DNA from 2 places in the Chelativorans composti genome. Region 2 is predicted to be linked to the other one. Evidence: predicted binding sites of a transcription regulator. Region 2 holds the regulator's gene; the other holds the start of a gene.
What was found. Region 2 encodes PhoB, which activates phosphate uptake and scavenging genes when phosphate is short. Its sites were predicted from a motif close to TGTCATNNANCTGTCAT; they were not measured.
Positions count from the first base shown of each region.

Region 1: the regulator PhoB is predicted to act here: its motif matches at 1,482-1,498, upstream of olsB (l-ornithine N(alpha)-acyltransferase).

Region 1 covers NZ_BAABGS010000018.1:3,300-6,708, reverse strand. Annotated here, with positions in the region: gene ABD906_RS05420 (ATP-binding protein) at 1-1,445, shown strand, start outside; gene olsB (l-ornithine N(alpha)-acyltransferase) at 1,560-2,444, shown strand; gene ABD906_RS05410 (SH3 domain-containing protein) at 2,546-3,265, shown strand.
Region 2 covers NZ_BAABGS010000064.1:12,843-16,251, reverse strand. Annotated here, with positions in the region: gene pstB (phosphate ABC transporter ATP-binding protein PstB) at 1-344, shown strand, start outside; gene phoU (phosphate signaling complex protein PhoU) at 355-1,086, shown strand; gene phoB (phosphate regulon transcriptional regulator PhoB) at 1,095-1,784, shown strand; gene ABD906_RS11355 (L,D-transpeptidase) at 1,915-2,598, opposite strand; glycine riboswitch at 2,893-2,980, opposite strand; gene ABD906_RS11350 (autotransporter family protein) at 3,063-3,409, opposite strand, start outside.

The sequences.
Region 1 (3,409 bases), on a different contig from region 2:
CGGGCCTGCTCGCCTTTACTCCGCTGACGCCCGAACAGCAGACCTACGTCCAGGCCATTCGCACATCAGCCGAATCCCTGCTGAAGCTCGTGAACGAACTCCTCGACCTGTCGCGAATCGAAGCCGGGCGGCTCGTGCTCGAACCGCAGCGCGTCTCCGTTCGCGAGCTCATCGAGAGCGTGGTGGAGCTGCTCGCCGCCAATGCCTTCGAGAAGGACATTGCGGTGGCCTCGCATATCGCTCCCGACGTGCCCGAAAGTTTCACGGTCGATCCGTGGCGGCTGCGGCAGGTGCTGTTCAATCTCGTCGGCAACGCGATCAAGTTCACCGAGAAGGGCGGTGTTCTGGTGACCGCAGAATGCAGCAGGCCGGACGAGATCATGTTCACCGTCGAGGACACCGGCCCCGGCATGAACGGCGAGACGGTGGCCCGGCTTTTCCGGGAATTCGAGCAGTCGGGCGACCGGACGCGGCACCCTCAACAGGGCGTGGGGCTTGGGCTGGCCATCACCCGCCGTCTCGTGGTGGCGATGGGCGGATACATTGCCGTTGAGACGGCTCCGGGCCAGGGTGCTGCTTTCAGGGTCTTCCTGCCGCTCGTTGCGCCCGAGCCAAGCACCGAAAGTGCAGACGTGTTCGCCGGGCTCAAGGTGGCGGTCCTGACACCCCGCGAGATGGAAGCCAGGGCGCTGGCGCAAGCGGTTGAATCGAGGGGCGGGACGGTGCGGCTGCTGAGCGGGGAGGCGGAGGCGCTGGCCATGATCGATGAAGGTCATGGCGACGTCGATGTCCTGATTGCGGATGCGTGCCTGGAAACGGGCGGGGAACCGATGCTGGCCCGCTTGCGCAACCGCGGACTTCGGACCCGGCGCGCGCTGACCATGATCGCTCCCGTCGATCGGCCCCGTCTGCCGTATCTGCGGGAAGCCGGTTACAACGCCTTCATAGCCCGTCCCCCGCGCGGGTCGACGGTCGTTCGCCTTATCAGCGGCGACCTGCCCAGCCGGCCGATGCAGCCTTCGAGCGAGCGGCAGGCGATTCTGAAGAAGGCGGAGATTGGGCACAAACTGAGGGTGCTGCTCGCCGAGGACAACCGGATCAACGCACTTCTGACGGAGAAGACGCTCAGCAGCGCCGGCTGCGCTGTCACATGGGTGCGGACCGGCGCCGAGGCGATGGAGGCATTCAGCGAGGCTCCGCGGAGCTATGACCTTGTCGTGATCGACCTCAATCTGCCTGACGCCTGCGGACTCTCGGTCATCGAGCACATTCGCTCTGTCGAACGCAGCAAGTCCATCGATCCCGTCGTGATCGTCGTCCTGTCAGCCGACGGACAGCCGGCTACCCGGCGCGGTGCGCTGGAAATGGGAGCCAACGAATTTCTCCAGAAACCCGTCGAGCCCTCGGCGCTCATGGATCTGCTTGCGAAACTTGGTGAATCCTGAGCTTATTGTGGTATGAGGGAGCTCAGGTTCATTGCCTGTCATGTTTCTGTCCTCGCGCGCCTCTGTATCAGGCGGGCATCATGACCGGGAGACCAAGACGTGAGCAGTATTCAGATGGATGGCAATCCGGGGAGCCGTGAGGCGGCATTGCTGGAGCGCGCATATCTGACCGGTGACGCTCCGGCCCAGGGTACTGTCCTCGGCCGTCTTGGAACAATGCAGGTGCGGCTCGCGGAAAGCGGCGATGACGTCACCGCAGCCCAGATCGTGCGTTATCAGGTCTTCGTGCAGGAACTCGGCGCCAGAAGTGCCTGCGCCCAGGCGGAGGGGCGTGACGCCGACGAATTCGACGCCATCTGCGACCACTTGCTTGTGATCGACACTGCTCCCGACGAGGAGGGCAGGCCGCACCGCATCATCGGAACCTACCGGCTGCTGCCGCAGGAACGGGCCGTTCGCGGATTCTACTCGGACGGTGAGTTCGAGCTGTCCGAGCTGGTGGCGCGGCATCCGGAACGCCGGTTTCTGGAGCTTGGCCGGTCCTGCGTGCTGCCGGATTACCGATCCAAGCGCACCATCGAACTCTTGTGGCACGGGATTTGGGCCTACTGCCGACGCAACCGAATCGACGTGATGGTGGGCTGCGCATCTTTCCATGGCGTGGAACCGTCAGAGCATGCACAGGCGCTGTCACTCCTGGCGCATGACTTTCCCGCGGAGGGCGAATGGCACATCCGAGCGAGGCCCGACCGTTATTCCAGCATGAAGCTGATGCCGCGGGAGAAGGTCGATCCCAAGGTTGCCCTGGCCGGGATGCCGCCACTGGTGAAGGGCTACCTGCGCCTGGGCGCCCGTTTCGGCGACGGATGCGTCATCGACCGCGATTTCGACACCACCGATGTGATGGTCGTGCTCCCGGTGGAGAACATTCCGGCGCGGTATATTGACTACTACACGCCCAGCGGGGCGATGACCGGCATCGACGGGCGTTCGGCCTGACCCAATCGGAATTCATCATAATTGTCTTAATGCCGCCGCAGTTGGAACTTTTGCTGTCTAAACATGTTGAGTGCGGCGAGGTTCTCTGCAGGAGTCAGAAGATGGTTTATCGCGTGCTGCTTGGGGCGGCAGCTATCATGGGGGTGGCGACCGTCGGTGCGCTCGCCCAGAATGCCTATACGACTGCCAATGTAAACATGCGGGCTGGCCCGGGTACCGACTATCCGGTGGTGGTCACGCTGCCAAACGGCGCGGTTGTCGACGTCCACGGCTGCCTCAGCGGATGGAGCTGGTGCGATACCTCCTGGCGCGGTAACCGCGGTTGGGTGAGCGGGCGCTACCTGCAGATGATCTACCAGAACCGGCGCGTCTACCTGCCCGAGCTGGCGCCGCGCATCGGCATTCCGGTCATCACCTTCCAATTCGGCAATTACTGGGACCGCTGGTACCGCGATCGTTCGTGGTATCGCGATCGCGACCGGTGGGGCCCGCCACGGCCCCCGCGTCCGGGCGCAGTTCCTCCTCCGCCGCCTCCGCGGCCTGGCGTCATGCCTCCTCCGCCACCGCGGCCGGGCGATGCTCGACCCGTGCCGCCGCGTCCTGGGGCCGGCAACCCGCCGCCTCCGCCGCGTCCGGGTGCGACCGCACCAGGTGCACGGCCGCCTGCGGCAGCCGCTCCCGATCGCAATAGACCTGGTCCCAACGCGAACGCTCCCCGTCCGCGTCCGCAGCAGAGCGAGGATCGTCCGAGAAGCCCGTTCCCGCGGCGTGACAATACGTGTCCCAGCGGCAGGGTCGGTCCCAACGGTCAGTGCATCTGACAAGCAGCGCTTGATCGCAGCAAGACTCCCCCGGCCACGCGCCGGGGGCTTTTTGTTGGGCGACGGTTCGGCGCGATGTGTCTGGTCCTGAGCAAGTGTGTGCTGGCCCTTGCCCGCTGTCCAAACATTTGGTCCTTGCGGTTC
Region 2 (3,409 bases):
AGGACCGGCTGCGCGAATCGGGGACAAGCCTTTCCGGCGGTCAGCAGCAGCGATTGTGCATTGCCCGCGCGATTGCGCTGGAGCCTGAAGTGATCCTGATGGACGAGCCCTGTTCGGCCCTTGATCCGGTAGCGACCGCGAAGGTGGAGGAACTGATCGGCAGGCTGAGCGAAAACTACACGATTGTTATCGTCACCCACTCCATGCAGCAGGCTGCGCGCGTGTCGCAACGCACGGCCTTCTTTCACATGGGCAGGATTGTCGAAGAGGGCGATACGCGCGAAATCTTCACCAATCCGAAGGACGAGCGGACCGAAAGCTACATCACCGGCAGGATCGGATAAGGAGCAAGGAATGCAGGACCGCCAGCACATTGTCAGCGCATTCGACGAGGAACTGCACCGGATCGAGTCCCTCATTCTGGAGATGGGCGGGCTGGTCGAGACGCAGATCGAGGATGCGGCAGAGGCGCTCGTGCGCCGAGATGTCGAGCTTGGCGACTCGGTGCGCGATCGGGACCGCCATGTCGACACGCTCAACGCCCGCATCGACGAGGAGGTCGTGCGCCTGCTCGCCCTGCGCCAGCCGCTCGCGGAAGACCTGCGCTTTGCCGTGAGCGCGTTGAAGATCGCTGCCGCCCTGGAGCGCATAGGCGACTACGCCAAGAATATCGGCAAGCGTAATACGATCATCGCCCGTTCGGAGGTCCTGCAGCCGGCCTCCCGTTCCATCCGCCGGATGAGCGCGCTGGCGCGCGACATGGTGCATGATGTGCTGGACGCCTATCTCCGGCGCGACCTGCCGCTGGCGGAGGAGGTTCGCCGCCGCGACCAGGAGGTGGACCACATGCACAACGCGCTCTTCCGCGAGCTGCTCACTTACATGATCGAGGACCCGCGCAACATCACGCCCTGCATGCACATGCTGTTCGTCGCCAAGAATGTAGAGCGCATCGGCGACCATGCCACGGCCATCGCCGAGCAGGTGGCCTATATGCTTACTGGTGAAATGCCCGGAGCTGACCGCCCGAAAGCGGACGCCACCAGCTTCACCGCGCCGGGCCGGGAGGACGAAAAGCAGGGATGACGGGGGACCTGAAGCCGAAGGTGCTCGTTGTCGAGGACGAGCCGGCGCAGATGGAGATGCTGGCCTACAACCTTGAAAAGGCAGGCTTTGCCGTGCTGCGCGCCGTGGACGGCGAGGAGGGGCTTCTGGTCGCCCGGGAGAGCGAGCCCGTGCTGATCGTGCTCGACTGGATGCTGCCGTCCCTTTCCGGCATCGAGATCTGCCGCAGGCTGCGGGCTGATCCTGCCACCAGGGCGATCCCGGTCCTGATGCTGACGGCCCGCGGCGAGGAGGACGATCTCGTGCGCGGCCTCGATACCGGCGCGGATGACTACGTGGTGAAACCCTATTCCGTCACCGAGCTGCTCGCGCGGATGCGCGCGCTCCTGCGCCGCACGAGCCCCGCCTCGGCGGGCGAGATCCTGCACTATGGCGATATCATCCTGGATCCGGAACGCCACCGGGTGGAGCGCGCCGGCCATCCGCTGCATCTAGGTCCGATCGAATATCGCCTGCTGACGGTTTTCATGGAGCGGCCGGGTCGTGTCTGGAGCCGCGAGCAGCTGCTCGACCGGGTCTGGGGACAGGATGCGGATATCGACTTCCGCGCAGTGGACGTGGCCGTCGGCCGCCTGCGCAAGGCGCTGAGCCTGCCCGGCGGCCCCAACCCGATCCGCACCGTCCGCGGCGCAGGCTATGCGCTCGATCTGGAAGGGTGAGGAGACCCGGCGATGGTAGCTCCGGGGCAGAGAGCAGAGGCTGGTCCTGTGGCATTTCTCATACCCGGAAATTGCAAACCGGGACTGGCGCTGACACCTCTGAGCTGGCCGCTCGGGACCGCCGCCGGCCCTACACCAGAACGACAATCGGAGAACCCCATTTCACCTCCTGGTAGAGGTGAATGATGTCCTGGTTCAGAAGCCGCACGCAGCCTGACGAGATGGCCTTGCCTATCGTGTGAGCCTCACCGGTTCCGTGCAGACGGTAAAGCGTGTCCCGGTTGCCTTGATGGATGTAGAGGGCTCGTGCGCCAAGTGCATTGTCGGGCCCCGGCGGCTGACCGTGCCGCCACTTCTCCAGGGACGGCTGGCGCGCAATCATGTCGGCCGGAGGGGTCCACACGGGCCACTCGCGTCCATAGGCGATGTGCCCCCGTCCGGACCACTCAAACCCCGCTCGGCCGACTCCCACGCCGTAGCGAGTGGCAGTTCCGTTGTCGCGGACATGATAGAGGTATCGATTGAGCGTATCGACAATGACCGTTCCGGGCCTCTCCGGGGTGGGGTAATCGACGACCGCCCGGACAAACACGGGATCGAGCTGGCTCAAGTCGACCGCCGGGATCGGGAAACGCTCCTCGGCCATCGCCCGGTACATCAGCATGGCTTCTGCGGAGAATGCGGGAGGAGCTGGTTCGGGTACGATTTCTTCCGAACGCGGAAGGGAAGTGGTGCAGCCCGATAGGGCCAGTCCGGCGGCGCTTGCGAAACCGCTGAGAAACAGTCGTCGGTCGATGGGGCGCGATGTGGTCATGAAACGTCCTGTCAATTGGCAACACGCGCGCCCCCTGTGCAGGGGCGCGTCGATGGCGGCCCGCCCCGAAGCTTCCGCTGAGGAGGCAGGCGGCCGGATCTGTCGAAGGGAGTCGGTTTCAGCGCGTTACGGCGCGTGGGTGTGCTTCGGGCTCAAGTCAGGCTCCATAAAGGGCACGCCAGGCGATGGCGTTGGAGCCCCCTCTGTCATTGGCCTGAGAGCATCGCCGATCTGCGTCAGGCAGTATCAGCTTACACCTTGGGCGGGAGCTGCCGCTCCGCTTTTCAGAGTGTTGTCCATCAAGCGGTCCGGTTGCCTGAGAGTTTCCGGGGCGGTTGCTCCTTCGGCGGTCGGCGGGCCGACTCTCTCCCGCTTGTCGGGGAAAACATGCCCGCGCAGAGCAGAACGTGCAACCAGGCTCCGGTGAACACACCGTTCACACCCGCCACGGCCTTACCTCCTGCTCAGAACCGGACCGACAGGCGGGCGCCGCCAGAGAACTGCTGCTGGTCTCCGTTGAAGAGAGCCGAGCCGCCGAGTTCGAAGGAAGCGTTCTCCGTCAACCCCACCTTGAGCGAAGCGCCCAGCGTCCCGAACACGCGCTGCCGCTTGTCGGTAATGGTGTAGCTCGGCCCGTCCTCCGGCAGACCATTGAGCCGCAGTGTCGACGACCAGTCCTTCTCTCCCACGAAGGCCAGCAGGCCGGCCTTGATCGAGCCCTCGACCGGCATGCCACCGGTCGTGAACGACGAGCCGAACTCGATGGACGGGTTGATGACGCCGACCGTGTGGTTGATCGGCCCCACCGTCA